2 linked regions of the Sandaracinus amylolyticus genome follow. The protein of the gene in region 2 binds, or shares a complex with, the protein of the main gene of each other region. Links are inferred from orthologs where the notes say so. Each region holds a gene or a part of one and is shown on either strand. Other genes may lie near its edges.

Region 1 (6,089 bases), 2.9 Mb from region 2 along the record:
CGCGCCGCGGACGCGACCCCGGTCCAGAGCGCGAGCGCGTCGAGCTCGGGGATGCGCGCGCAGACCGCGCCGGTGGGCCCGCCGCAGTGGCTCGCGTCGGAGCTGCTGCGCGAGCGGCCGGCGGCCGAGCCGATGGCGTGGACGTCGCGAGGGCTCGCGCTGTTCGCCGGGGCAGGCGTGGTCACGGCGGCGATGACGCTCGCGGCGGGCGAGGCGATCCACCTCGGGATCGCCGGGCTCGGCGCGGCGATCGCGCTCGTCGCGATTGCGCCGCTCCGCTTCGCGATGCGGGCGGGCGCGTTCGCCGTGCTCGCGTCGCTCGGGCTCGTCGTGGCCACGATGGCGCGCAGCAGCCCCGGTGGCGCCGAGGGCCTCGCCGCGATGGGCACGACGCTGCTCGCGGCCGCGCAGCTGCTGCGCTGGCAGAACCGCGCATCGCGGTTCGCGCGCGCGGCGATGGGCGTCGGCGTCGCGGTGAGCGCGTCGTGGCTGATCCTCGACGGCGGGCTCGACGCGATGGTCGTGCACGCCGGGGGCGTCGACGCCTGGCTCGGGCCGGCGATGCGCGCGCTGCTGCTGGTCGTGCTCGCGCTGTCGCTGCTCGCGTTCATCGACGACTCGAGCGACAGCGGGTGCCGCGTGTGGCCGTGGCTCGTGCTCGGGTGGGGCGCGCTCGACGGGATGGTCGCGAGCGCGATCGGGCCGGCGTGGAACGCAGCGGGCGCGGCGACGACGCCGCTCTTCGCGGCGGTCGCGGCCGTGGGCTGGATGCAGGTGTGGGCGACCACGCCGGGCCTCGGCCGCGAGAGCGCGCGCGCGAAGGGCGACGGGTGAGCTCGCCGGAGGGGTTCTCGGAAGACCCCTCCCCGAACGCTCCGCGCGCCGGCTGCGTCTCGGCCGAGAACTGGCGTCGGCGATCCGTGGCGCCGAACATCGGGCGATGCGCGCTGCTCTCGCTTGGGTGATCGTCGCGGTGCTCGCGGCTCCTGGCCTCGCTCGCGCCCAGCGCTGCGAGGACGACGTGCTCGCCGAGGCGGCCGCGGCGGTGCTCATGCACGGCGGGGATCCGACGGGCGCCGAGCTGCTCGCGGCGGCGCGCCACGCGGGCTCCGACGCGCCGACCGTGCACGCGCTCGCGATCCACGACGGCGACGAGGGCCGCATCGGGCCGTGGCTGGAGCGGCTCGGCGAGCGGCTGCGCGCGCCCGTCGTCTGCGGCGAGGCGCGTCGGGACGAGCGCTGGCTCGTGATCGCCGCGCCGCGCGCGGGCCGGCTCGTCGACGAGGGGAACGAGCGCTTCCGGATCGAGCTCGGCCCGGGGTTCGCCGATCCGATGGTGTTCGTCGAAGATCCGCACGGGAACGTCGAGCGTGTGGAGCCCTTCGAGGGACGCGCCGACGTGCCCTCGGATCTCGAGCGCCCGGTGCGGGTGCAGCTCGTCGCGCGCGGGCCCGACGGACCGCGGCCGGTCGCGGAGCGGCGCATCGGCGGCGACGAGGACCCCGCGCGCCGCACGTCGGCCGACGACGAGCCGCTCGACGCGCGCATCGAGGCGCTCCGCTCGCAAGCGCACGTCTCGCCGCTGCGGCCGCATCGCGTGCTCGCGTCGGTCGCGCAAGCGCACGCCGACGCCGTGTGTCGCGTGGGACGCGCGGCCCACGAGCTCGAGCCGGGCCGCGACCCCCGCGCGCGAGCCCGCGAGCGAGGGATCGAAGCGCGCCACGTCGGCGAGGTGATCGCGCGCGGCGCGGACGTGGCGGGCGCGTTCCTCGCGCTGACGCGCAGCCCCTCGCACCGCAGCGCGCTGGTCGACCGCCGGTTCACCGACGCGGGCGCGGGCATCGCGACCGACGACGCCGGGCGTGCCTGCGTCGTGGTGGTCCTCGCCGCCTGGCCGCGCCTGGTCGTGGGCGCGAGCCGCTGAGCGCGCTGGCGAGCGCGCCATCTTGTCACGAAGATGCACCCGTCAGCGCTGACGGACGCCTCTTCGAGCCCCGAAGATCCACCCGTCAGAGCGGACGGATGGGTCATCGCAATGCGACGAGGCACCCGTCCGAGCTGACGGATGGCCCATCGAGCCGCATGGAGGCACCCGCCACCGCGGACGGGTGCACCTTCGAGAGTCGAAGAGGCACCCGTCCGAGCTGACGGATGCCTCTTCGCAACGCGACGATGCCCCCGTCAGAGCTGACGGGGGCATCGTGGGGTCGCAATCGCCAGTCTCCCCGCGCTGGCGCACGGTGCGTCGCTGCGCGACGCCCGAGCCGTCGGCGCTGACGGGCGCCTCGCGTCGAAGCGAGGCCCGGGCGGGCAGCGCGGACGAGTGCCGCGCGATCAGCCCTGGGCTTCGTCGACGCTCTTGGCCTCGGGGGCGACGGAGTCGAGCGCGGGCTCGCTCTGCTGGTCCGTGCGCATGTGGCAGTTCTTGTACTTCTTGCCGCTGCCGCAGTAGCAGGGGTCGTTGCGGCCGACCTTCGGCTTGTCGCGGCGCACCGTCTCGACCTTCGGCGCTGCCGCCGCCGCCGCCTGCTGCGCCGGCACGATCGTGCGACCACCACGCGCCGCCGCTGCCGGCACACCCGCCGCCGCCGCACGCGCGCCGCCGCGCGCCGCGCCGATCCCGCTCGAGCTCGCCACCGGCTGCGTGCCGGGCCCCGCGTTCGTGGTCGCCGCAGCGATGTGCTGCTGCATGATGCGCTGCTGCTGCGCCTCGACCTCGCGGCGGCGCTGCTCCTCGAGGCGCCGCACGTCCTCCTCGCGCATGACCTGGATGCGGAACATCGAGAACGCGACCTGCGCCTTGATGCTCTCGGTCATGCCCACGAAGAGGTCGTAGCCCTCCTTCTTGTACTCCTTCTTCGGATCGCGCTGGCCGTAGCCGCGCAGGCCGATGCCGTCGCGCAGCTGGTCCATGTTCGTCAGGTGGTCGAGCCACTGACGGTCGATCTCGCGGAGGTAGAAGTTGCGGAACGCCGCGAGCAGGTTCTCGGGGCCGATCTCCTTCTCCTTCTTGAGGAGCACGGCCTCGCCGTCCTTGTAGAGACGCTCCGCCAGGTCCTCGACGTCGTGGAACTTCTCGACCGCGCCGGCCTTGAGCCCGAACGTCTCCTCGTACGACTTGCGCAGCCCGTCGAAGTCCCAGTCCTCCGCGTGCTTGTTCGGCGGGCAGGTGCGCTCGACGAGCTTGCCCACGATGTCGTCGACGAGGTCGAGCATGCGCTCGCGCTGCTCGCTCAGCGACATGCCGACTTCCTTCTCGATCGTCTCGAGCACGAGCTTCGGCTTCTTCGCGATCTTCTCGATGTGAACGCGGCAGCCGAAGACGTCGTAGATGTTCCGCTCGAGCGCCTGCCAGCGCACCTCGTCGAGGTCGGCGACGTTCGCGGCGAGCGCGGTCTCCTGCCACGCGCGCATCGACTCCTGCCACTCGCGCGCTGCCACGTCGTACGCACGCACGACGTCGTTGAACGCGCTCAGCTGCTCGGGCGTCGCGTTGCGCGGCGGAGGCTGGGGACGCGCCGGGGGCTGCGGCGGGATCGCCTTCGCGCCGTGCACCTTCACCATGCGCTCGAGCGTCGGCTTCGCGCGCTTGCGGAGCTCCTCGTCGATCTCCTTGACGATGGGCTCGGGCTTCACGCCCTTCTTGATCTCGTCCTCGGTCGGGACGGTGCGGTACTGACCTTCGAGGACCTGACGGCGCAGCGCGTAGATGCTCTTGCGCTGCTGGTTCATCACGTCGTCGTACTCGAGGAGGTTCTTGCGGATGTCGAAGTTCCGCTCCTCGACCTTCTTCTGCGCGTTGGCGACGGCGTTCGTCACCCACTTGTGCTCGATCGGGACGCCCTCCTCCATCCCGAGCGTCGTCATCATCGCCTGGATGCGCTCACCGGCGAAGATGCGCATGAGGTCGTCTTCGAGGCTCAGGTAGAAGCGGCTGGCGCCGGGATCGCCCTGACGGCCCGCACGACCGCGCAGCTGGTTGTCGATGCGGCGCGACTCGTGGCGCTCGGTGCCGACGATCTGGAGGCCACCCGCGGCGAGCACCTCTTTGCGCTCCTGCGCGCACTCGGCCTCGAGCCGCGTCTGCTCTTCCTTCACCGCGGCCTCGAAGAGCTCGCGGCTCTGGAGCAGCTCGACGTTCCCCTCGGCGTTCGCGCGATCCATCACGCGGTACTTCGCGAGCATCTCGGGGTTGCCGCCCAGCAAGATGTCGGTGCCGCGGCCGGCCATGTTCGTCGCGATGGTGATGGCGCCCTTCCGGCCCGCCTGCGCGACGACGTACGCCTCGCGCTCGTGCTGCTTCGCGTTCAGCACGTTGTGGGGGATCTCGGCCTTCGCGAGCATGCGGTGGAGCGCTTCGCTCTTCTCGACGCTCGTGGTGCCGACGAGCACCGGCTGGCCCGCCTTGTGGCACTCGACGATGTCCTCGTAGACCGCCTTGAACTTCTCGCGCTCGGTCTTGAAGACGAGGTCGTCCTGATCGCTTCGCTGGATCGGCTTGTTCGTCGGGATGACGGTGACGTCCAGCTTGTAGATCTTGTGGAACTCCTCGGCCTCGGTGTCGGCGGTGCCGGTCATGCCGGCGATCTTCTTGTAGAGGCGGAAGTAGTTCTGGAACGAGATGGTCGCGAGCGTCCGGTTCTCGGCCTGGATCGGCACGCCCTCCTTCGCCTCGACCGCCTGGTGCAGGCCGTCGGACCAGCGGCGTCCCGCGAGCACGCGTCCCGTGAACTCGTCGACGATCACGACCTTCTGATCGGCCGTGACCATGTAGTGCTGGTCGCGCTTGTAGAGCGTGTGCGCGATGAGCGACTTGTTCAGGATGTGCAGCGTCTCGAGGTTGACCGGATCGAAGAGGTTCTCGCTCTTCATGATCCCGGCCTCGACGAGCAGCTGCTGCGCGCGCTCGATGCCTTCCTCGGTGAACGTCGCGTTGTGGAACTTCTCGTCGACGACGTAGTGCTCGTCCTTGCGGAGGCGCGGCATGATGCGCGCGATACGCAGGTACTTGTCGCTCGCGACCTCGCCCTGCCCGCTGATGATCAGCGGCGTGCGCGCCTCGTCCACGAGGATGGAGTCGACCTCGTCGACGATCGCGAAGTTCAGCTCGCGCTGCGCGTAGTCGTAGATGCTGAACTTCATGTTGTCGCGCAGATAGTCGAAGCCGAACTCGTTGTTCTGGCCGTACGTGATGTCTGCGCGATACGCGTTCTTCTTCGCCTGATCGCTCTGCGAAGGAATGACGACGCCGTACGACAGGCCGAGCCAGTTGTAGAGGCGGCCCATCCACTCGGCGTCGCGCTTGGCGAGGTAGTCGTTGACCGTGACGACGTGGACGCCCTTGCCCGAGAGCGCGTTGAGGTAGCAAGGAAGCGTCGCGACCAGCGTCTTGCCTTCGCCGGTCTTCATCTCGGCGATCTTGCCGTCGTGCAGGACCATGCCGCCGATCAGCTGCACGTCGTAGTGACGCATCCCGAGGACGCGGCGGCCCGCTTCACGCGCGGTCGCGAACGCTTCGAACAGGACGTCGTCGAGGGTCGCGCCGTTGTCGAGCTTCTGCTTGAGCTCGGCGGTCCTGGCCTTCAGCTGCGCGTCCGAGAGCTTCTTGATCTCCGGCTCGAGCGCGTTGATCGCGGCCACGCGCGGCTGGATCTTGCGGATCTGCCGCTCGTGGTTGGTGCCGAAGAGCTTCTTGAGGATGTCCTGCAGCATTCGAGAGAGGCCTCGGGCGCGGAGGGAAGAGGCGGTAGTGGGCGACTGCGGCGCCGAGAAGGCGGCGCGCAGCCTCGCCGAGAAGACAGGCGGGGCAGACTAAGGCGGCGATCGTGGGGGCGCAACGCGGGGAACCCCCGTGCTATTCGGGCGGATCTCAGCCCGTGACGAGCGCCGCGCGAGCGAGGATCAGCGCCGCGCCCGCGAGCAGCGCGACGGCGACCGCGCCCACGATCGCGATGACCGCGAGGGTGGTGCGGGCGCGCGCGCGGACGCTCCGCGCCTCGGGGTCGCCCGCCTCGTGCATGACGTCCCGCGCCTCGGCCGCGGCGAAGAGGCCACGTCTCAGGAGCGACATCGCGAGCACCGCGATGCCG
Region 2 (7,194 bases):
TCGCGGCCCGCGCCCGGGCCCTTCACGAAGATCGCGACGGTCGTCATGCCGTGGTCCTGCGCCTTGCGAGCCGCGTCTTCGGCGGCGAGCTGCGCCGCGAACGGCGTGCTCTTGCGCGAGCCCTTGAAGCCACGCGCGCCCGCGCTGCTCCACGCCACCACGTTCCCCGCGAGGTCCGTGACGGTGACGATCGTGTTGTTGAAGGTCGACTGCACGTGCGCGATGCCCGTGCCGATGTTCTTCTTGACCTTCTTCTTGCCCTTGGCTGCCTTCGGCTTCGCCATCTCTCAGATACTCCGGTGAGGTGATCCCCGTCGCTCGCTCGAGGCTCTTCCGAGCTCAGCGACGGACGGCGCTGCCGCGACGCGGGCCCTTGCGGGTGCGCGCATTCGTGTGGGTGCGCTGGCCGCGCACGGGAAGGCCACGACGATGACGCAGCCCGCGATAGCACCCGAGGTCCATCAGGCGCTTGATGTTGATGGCGATCTCGCGGCGGAGATCACCCTCGACCTTGAACTGCGTGTCGAGGAGATCGCGGATCTTCTTGACGTCGTTCTCGTCGAGATCGTCCGCCTTCTTCGTCTCGGGAATCCCGGCCTTCTCGCAGATCTGCTTCGCGATCGCGGGACCGATCCCGTAGATGTACTGGAGAGCGATGACGGTGTGCTTGCGACCAGGAAGGTCGACGCCGGCGATGCGTGCCATGACTCGATTCCTCTTTCAGCCCTGACGCTGCTTGTGGCGCGGGTTCTCGCAGATCACGCGCACGGTCCCCTTGCGGCGGACGACCTTGCACTTCTCGCAGATCTTCTTGACGCTCGGACGGACCTTCATCGCAGCCTCGCTCTTACTTCCAACTCTCTACGGGAGAAAACTTCCGACTGAGAATCCTCAGTCACCGGCGCGAGCAGTGATGCGCGCACGGCTGGTGTCCGCGGGGGACACTTCGATCATCACGCGGTCGCCTCGGAGCAGCTTCACGATCGAGTGCCGACTCCGAATCGGCAGGGATGCGACGAAGCGACGACCATCTTCGCTGCGCACCGCGTACAGACCTCGAGGCAGCTCGTCTTCGACCACTGCTTCGAGAACCGTGCCCTTCATACGAAGGGCGAGCTCACTTCCCGAGGATCGACTCGATCCTGCGGGTCACGTCTTCCACCGCGCCGGTCCCGTCGACCTTCGCGACGATCCCCTTGTCCCCATAGTGGGCGAGGATCGGGAGCGTGTTCTCGAGGTACACCGCGTTGCGCGTGCGCACCTTTTCCTCGCGGTCATCGTCGCGTTGGACGATGCGATCGCTGCCGCAATTGCCACAGCGGCCCGTCGAGGGGGGCGGATTATAGCTCACGTGGTAGACCTGTCCACAGGCCTCACACGATCGCCTGCCGCTAATTCGATCCACGATCGCCTCGGTCGGCACCTCGAGCGCGATCACCTTCTCGATTCGACGGCCCATCTCCGCGAGCATCGCGTCGAGGGCCTTCGCCTGATCGACCGTACGCGGGTAGCCGTCGAAGATCGCGCCACCCTTCGCGTCGGCCTGCACCAGGCGGTTGCGCAGGAGCTCGATCACCAGCGAGTCGGGCACGAGCAGGCCCTGCGTCATGTACTCGTCGAACTTCTTGCCGAGCGCGGAGCCGCTCTTGCGCTCCGCACGCATCATGTCGCCCGTCGAGATCTGCGGGATCCCGAGCCGATCGACGAGGAACTTGCTCTGCGTGCCCTTCCCCGCCCCCGGGGGCCCGAACAGGATGAGATCCACGTCTAGCCCCCCTTCAGGCCGTGCGGCGACCACGGATGCGCGGACCACGCGGACCGGTGAGGCCCTCGTAGTGGCGCGTGATGAGGTGCGACTCGATCTGCTGCACGGTGTCGAGCGCGACGCCGACGACGATCATCACCGACGTGCCGCCGAAGAAGAACGGCACGTGGAACGAGTCCTGGAGCACCTGCGGGACCACGCAGACGAGCGCGACGTAGATCGCACCGCCGACCGTGATGCGGGTGAGCACGCGGTCGATGTACTCGGCCGTCGCCTTGCCCGGGCGAACCTTCGGGATGAAGGCGTTCTGCTTCTTGAGGTTGTCCGCGACCTCGACCGGCTGGAACGTGACCGCCGTGTAGAAGAACGCGAAGAACACGATCATCACGACGTAGAGCAGGTTGAACAGGAACGACCCCGGCTGGATGTAGTCGTTCACCGTCTCCATGCCCGGGATGATCCCGACGAGCTGCTGCGGGAACATCAGGAGCGACGACGCGAAGATCGGCGCGATCACACCGCTCGAGTTCACGCGGAGCGGCAAGTGCGAGGTCTGGCCGCCGTAGAGCTTCCGACCGACGAGCCGCTTCGCGTAGTGGATCGGAATGCGGCGCTGGCCACGCTCGAAGAACGTGATCACCGCGATCACGAGCAGCACGATGGCCGCGACCATCAGCAGCGAGACCGGCTGGATCTGACCGATCTGGACCTGCTCCATCGTCTGCACGCCGGCGCGCGGAAGGTCCGCGACGATGCCCGCGAAGATGATGAGCGAGATGCCGTTGCCGATGCCGCGCTCGGTGATCTGCTCGCCGAGCCACATGATGAACGCGGTGCCGGTCGTCAGCGCGATCACCGTCAGGAACACGAAGCCCCAGCCCGGATCGCGAACGACGTCGCCGACCGTCGAGAAGCCCGTGCCCGCGCCACCCGCGTTCAGGCCCTGGAAGTAGTTCGCCCAGAAGATGCCCTGGACGACCGAGATCACGACGGTGCCGTACCGCGTGTACTGGTTGATCTTCCGCTGGCCCGCCTCGCCTTCCTTGCGCAGCTCGCCGAGCTGCGGGACGACGATCGTCATCAGCTGGAGCACGATGCTCGCCGTGACGTAGGGCATGATGCCCAGCGAGAAGATCGACGCCTGCTCGAGCGCGCCGCCCGAGAACAGGTTGAACATCCCGAGGAAGCCGCCCTGCTGGCCGATGTACTCGCGGAGCACGTTCCGGTCGATGCCGGGAATCGTGACGAAGATCCCGATGCGATAGACCGCGATCATCCCCAGCGTGAAGAGGATGCGGCGGCGGAGCTCGGGGATCTTGGCGATGTTCGCGAAGGCGCTCATGCGAGTGGAATCGGTGCTCGGAGTGACGCGAGCCCGCGAAGATCGCGGGCTCGGTTCACCGTGGGGCTGCTGTCTCCCTCAACCGCGACCGGAGGTCAAGCCTTTGCAGCGGCCTTCGGCTTCTTGCCCTTCGCGGGCTTGTTCTTGTGCCGCACGACCGGAGCGACCTTCTTCTCGATCGTCTCGATCGAGCCGCCGGCCTTCTCGATCTTCTCCTTCGCCGAGGCGCTGAACGCGTCCGCCTTGACGACGAGCTTCTTCGAGAGCTCACCCGTGCCGAGAATCTTCACGCCGTCCCAGCGGCCCTTCACCAAGCCGCGTGCGCGGAGCGCCGCCTCGTCGACCGTCGCGCCAGCCTCGAACGCGTCGAGCGACTTGACGTTCACCGGGGCGAGGTCGCGCGGGAACAGCGAGTTGAAGCCGACCTTCGGGAGGCGGCGGTTGAGCGGCATCTGGCCGCCCTCGAAGTGCAGCTTGTGGATGTTGCCGGGCTGACGGGCCTTCTGACCCTTCTGACCGCGGCCCGCGGTCTTGCCCAGGCCCGATCCGGGACCACGGCCGACGCGCAGCTTCTTCGTGACCGCACCCTTCGGGGCGCGCAGGCGCGAGAGGATCGGCACCTCTGCGCTGATCTTCTCGTCAGCCATCGATCTCCTCCACCGACACGAGGTGGATCACCTTCTTGATCGCACCGCGGAACGCGGGCGTGTTCGCCACGACGACCTCGGTGTGCGGGCCGCGGAGACCGAGACCCTTGAGCGTGCGGCGCATGGCCTCCGTGCGGCCGATGCCGCTGCGGAGCTGCTTCACCTTGAGCTTCGGCTTGATCGCCATGATGCGCTCTCCCTCTGAGCTCAGACGCGGATCTCGTCCGCGGCCTTGCCGCGACGGCGCGCGACGTCGTCGATCGACTCGAGCGAACGGAGCGCGTCCATCGTCGCGTGGACGACGTTGTGCGGGTTCGAGGTGCCGACGATCTTGCAGAGCACGTCGTGCACGCCCGCCGCCTCGAGCACCGGGCGCATCGCGCCGCCGGCGATCACGCCGGTACCGGGGCTCGCCGGGTTCAGCAGCACGCGGCCCGCGCCAGCGTGACCGAACACGCGGTGCGGGATCGAGCCACCGACCAGCGGGATGCGGATCAGGTTCTTCTTCGCGCGGTCGGTGCCCTTGCGGATCGCGTCCGGCACCTCGTTCGCCTTGCCGAGGCCCACGCCGACGTGGCCCTTGCCGTCGCCGACGACGACCAGCGCGCTGAAGCTGAAGCGGCGGCCGCCCTTCACGACCTTCGCGACGCGGTTGATGTGGATCACCCGCTCCTTGAGGTCCTCGAGGCTCTCGGGATCGATGATGGCGCTCATGTGACTTCCGTTCTCTCAGTCAGTCCGGACGCGGCTCAGAAGTCGAGCCCCGCCTCGCGCGCCGCGTCGGCGAGAGCCTTCACGCGACCGTGGTAGATGTAGCCGTTGCGGTCGAACACGACCTTCGCGATGCCCTTGTCCTTGCAGACCTTCGCGATCGCCTGGCCGACGACCTTCGCGACGTCGCTCTTGTTCTTCTCGCCGAGCTCGCCGCGCACATCCTTGCTGAGCGTCGAGACCGCCGCGAGCGTCTTGCCCTGCGAGTCGTCGATCACCTGCACGTAGATGTGCTTCGCGCTGCGGAACACGGTCAGACGCGGGCGCTCGGTGTCGCCACTGACGTTCTTGCGAATGCGCTTCTTGCGCTTCGCGCGCTGCTCGTCCAATGCCATCTTCGATTCCTTTCGTGACTCCGCGGGGGGCGGCTTCGTACGCCCCCTCCGTCACGCGTTCAGATCACTTCTTGCCGCCCTTGCCGCCAGCCTTACCGGCCTTCTCGCGGACCTTCTCGTCGACGTACCGCACGCCCTTGCCCTTGTAGGGCTCCGGCGGGCGGAACGAGCGGATGCGCGCAGCCGTCTGGCCGAGCAGCTCCTTGTCGTGCGACTCGAGGTGCAGGCGCGGCTTCTTGGTGCCGCCGACGTCGAGCACTTCGACCTTCGCCTTGATCCCATCGGGAAGGCGGAAGAACACCGGGTGCGAAAGGCCGAGGTTCAGGGTCAGATCCTGGCCCTTCACTTCCGCCTTGTACCCGGTGCCGATCAGGTCGAGCGAGCGCGTGTAGCCCTTGCTCACGCCCTCGACGATGTTCTTGATCAGCGCGCGCGTGAGGCCCTGGTACTGGGCGAACGCGGTCGTGTCACCCGACGAGCGCGGCGCGAGGACGAGGGTGTTGCCCTCCTTCTTCACGTCGACCACCGCCGGGAGCTCGCGCTCCATCGAGCCCTTCGGGCCCTTCGCGACCAGCTTGCCGCCCTTGACGTCGATCTGGACGCCCGCGGGAAGCTCCACCGGGCGCTTGCCGACGCGCGAGACGCGAACGGTCTGCTGCTCCGCCGTCGCCATCACCACACCTCGCAGAGGATCTCGCCGCCGACGCGCTTCTCGCGCGCCGAGCGGTCGGTCATCACGCCCTGCGACGTCGACAGGATCGCGACCCCGGTCCCGTTCTGGACCTTCGGGATCTCGTCGTGTCCGACGTACACACGGCGGCCCGGGCGCGACGCCCGGCGGATGCCCGCGATCGCACTGTGGCGATCACGGCCGTGGTACTTGAGCTGGATCGAGATCGTGCGCGCGCCCTCGTCCACCGAGAAGCCCAGCACGAACCCTTCGTCACGGAGGATCTCCGCGACGTGCACCTTCAGCTTCGACAGCGGCACGTCCGTCCGCTCGTGCCGCGCGAGCGACGCGTTGCGGATGCGAGCGAGCATGTCGGCGATCGGATCGGTCATCATGACGACGCTACTCCCTGATCACCACGAGCTCTTCGTCACGCCCGGGATGTCGCCCGCGAGGGCGTACTTCCGCAGGCAAACGCGGCAGAGCTCGAACTTCCGATAGACCGCCCGGGGGCGACCGCACACCTTGCACCGGTTGCGGTAACGCACCTGGAACTTGGGCGTCTTCTCCATCTTCGCGAACGCGCGGGCGCTGGCCATTCTCGATCTCCTCAGGACTTACTTGCGGAAGGGCATCCCGAGCTCGCGGAGGAGCGCGCGTCCCTGTTCGTCGGTGCGGGCGGTGGTCACGAAGGTGACGTTCATGCCCTTGATCTTCTCGATCTTGTCGTAGTCGATCTCGGGGAAGATGATCTGCTCGCGCACGCCCAGCGTGTAGTTCCCGCGGCCGTCGAACGCCTTCGGGCTCACGCCCTTGAAGTCGCGCACGCGCGGAAGACCGAGGTTCACGAGCCGGTCGAGGAACTCCCACATGCGCTGCTTGCGCAGGGTGACCATCGCACCGATCGGCGCGTTCTCGCGCAGCTTGAAGCTCGCGATCGACTTCTTCGCGCGGGTCACGACCGGCTTCTGGCCGGTGATCGTGCCGAGCTCCTCGACCGCCGACTCGATGATCTTCTGGTTCTGGACGGCCTCGCCCAGACCCATGTTGACCACGATCTTCTGCAGCCGGGGAACCTCCATGATGTTCCCGAGCTGGAGTTCCTTCTGGAGCGCCGGGACGACGTTCTCCCGGTAGTGCTTCTCGAGACGCGCGAGCTGCTGATCCGCCATTTCCGATTCACCTCACCCGACCTTCGAGCGCTCTCTTCCGCGCGCTCGATGTCGAGTCTCCACTCGATATCTGACTCTGCTGCTGCGCAGCAGAGAAGCTCAGTCGATCGCCGCGCCGCTCTTCACGGCGACGCGGACCTTCTTGCCATCCTTCTCGGCGAAGCGGACGCGCGTGGGCTTGTCCGTCTTCGCGTCGACGAGCATGACGTTCGAGATGTGGATCGCGGCTTCCTTCTCGATGATGCCGCCCGACGGGTTCTTCGGCGTGGGCTTGGTGTGCCGCTTCACGCGGTTCACGCCCTCGACGATCACGCGATCCTCCTCGCGGATCACGCGCAGGACGCGGCCCTTCGTGCCCTTGTCCTTGCCGGCGATGACGACGACCTGGTCGTCCTTCTTGACGCGGATACCCATCACACCACCTCGGGCGCGAGGCTGATGATCTTCATGAACTTCTTGCCGCGGAGCTCGCGCGCCACCGGCCCGAAGATG

What was found. The genes of interacting proteins can lie anywhere in the genome.
Region 1: the proteins of secY (region 2) and secA are in contact, whole or in part, in a crystal structure (PDB 3DIN), measured with the Thermotoga maritima proteins. The link is inferred for Sandaracinus amylolyticus from one-to-one orthologs. Residues at the interface, in WP_004081795.1 of Thermotoga maritima: Glu108, Gly109, Glu110, Glu111, Ala236, Glu237, Arg238, Arg239, Ile240, Thr241, Ile242, Gln243, Tyr244, Ala245, Arg246, Arg247, Val248, Thr249, Gly250, Arg251, Arg252, Val253, Tyr254, Gly256, Ala257, Ser258, Thr259, Tyr260, Leu261, Pro262; in WP_004082002.1 of Thermotoga maritima: Glu261, Ala262, Arg263, Lys300, Ala301, Arg302, Thr303, Ile304, Ile305, Leu323, Tyr324, Asp325, Pro326, Val329, Ser330, Tyr333, Ile336, Lys340, Phe345, Val349, Glu363, Phe364, Tyr374, Ser375, Gly376, Gly377, Glu393, Ile395, Thr482, Ser483.

Annotation. Positions count from the first base shown.
Region 1 is NZ_CP011125.1:6,167,760-6,173,848, forward strand. Bases 2,135-6,089 are described here. They hold secA (preprotein translocase subunit SecA), read right to left. Parts: upstream 5,713-6,089; coding sequence 2,335-5,712; downstream 2,135-2,334. Other genes in these bases: DB32_RS26015 (hypothetical protein), read right to left, coding at 5,870-6,089. Also shown: DB32_RS47085 (hypothetical protein), read left to right, coding at 1-834; DB32_RS26005 (CAP domain-containing protein), read left to right, coding at 941-1,924. UniProt on the Escherichia coli protein: Required for protein export, interacts with the SecYEG preprotein conducting channel.
Region 2 is NZ_CP011125.1:9,050,080-9,057,273, forward strand. What follows is about bases 944-3,868. They hold secY (preprotein translocase subunit SecY), read right to left. Parts: upstream 3,108-3,868; coding sequence 1,779-3,107; downstream 944-1,778. Other genes in these bases: DB32_RS50355 (translation initiation factor IF-1), read right to left, coding at 944-1,104; DB32_RS38110 (adenylate kinase), read right to left, coding at 1,118-1,765; rplO (50S ribosomal protein L15), read right to left, coding at 3,203-3,754; rpmD (50S ribosomal protein L30), read right to left, coding at 3,747-3,868. Outside these bases: rpsK (30S ribosomal protein S11), read right to left, coding at 1-284; rpsM (30S ribosomal protein S13), read right to left, coding at 340-705; rpmJ (50S ribosomal protein L36), read right to left, coding at 721-834; more of DB32_RS50355, read right to left, coding at 892-943; more of rpmD, read right to left, coding at 3,869-3,941; rpsE (30S ribosomal protein S5), read right to left, coding at 3,962-4,468; rplR (50S ribosomal protein L18), read right to left, coding at 4,504-4,860; rplF (50S ribosomal protein L6), read right to left, coding at 4,925-5,533; rpsH (30S ribosomal protein S8), read right to left, coding at 5,533-5,925; DB32_RS38150 (type Z 30S ribosomal protein S14), read right to left, coding at 5,944-6,129; rplE (50S ribosomal protein L5), read right to left, coding at 6,148-6,702; rplX (50S ribosomal protein L24), read right to left, coding at 6,802-7,110; rplN (50S ribosomal protein L14), read right to left, coding at 7,116-7,194. UniProt on the Escherichia coli protein: The central subunit of the protein translocation channel SecYEG. Consists of two halves formed by TMs 1-5 and 6-10.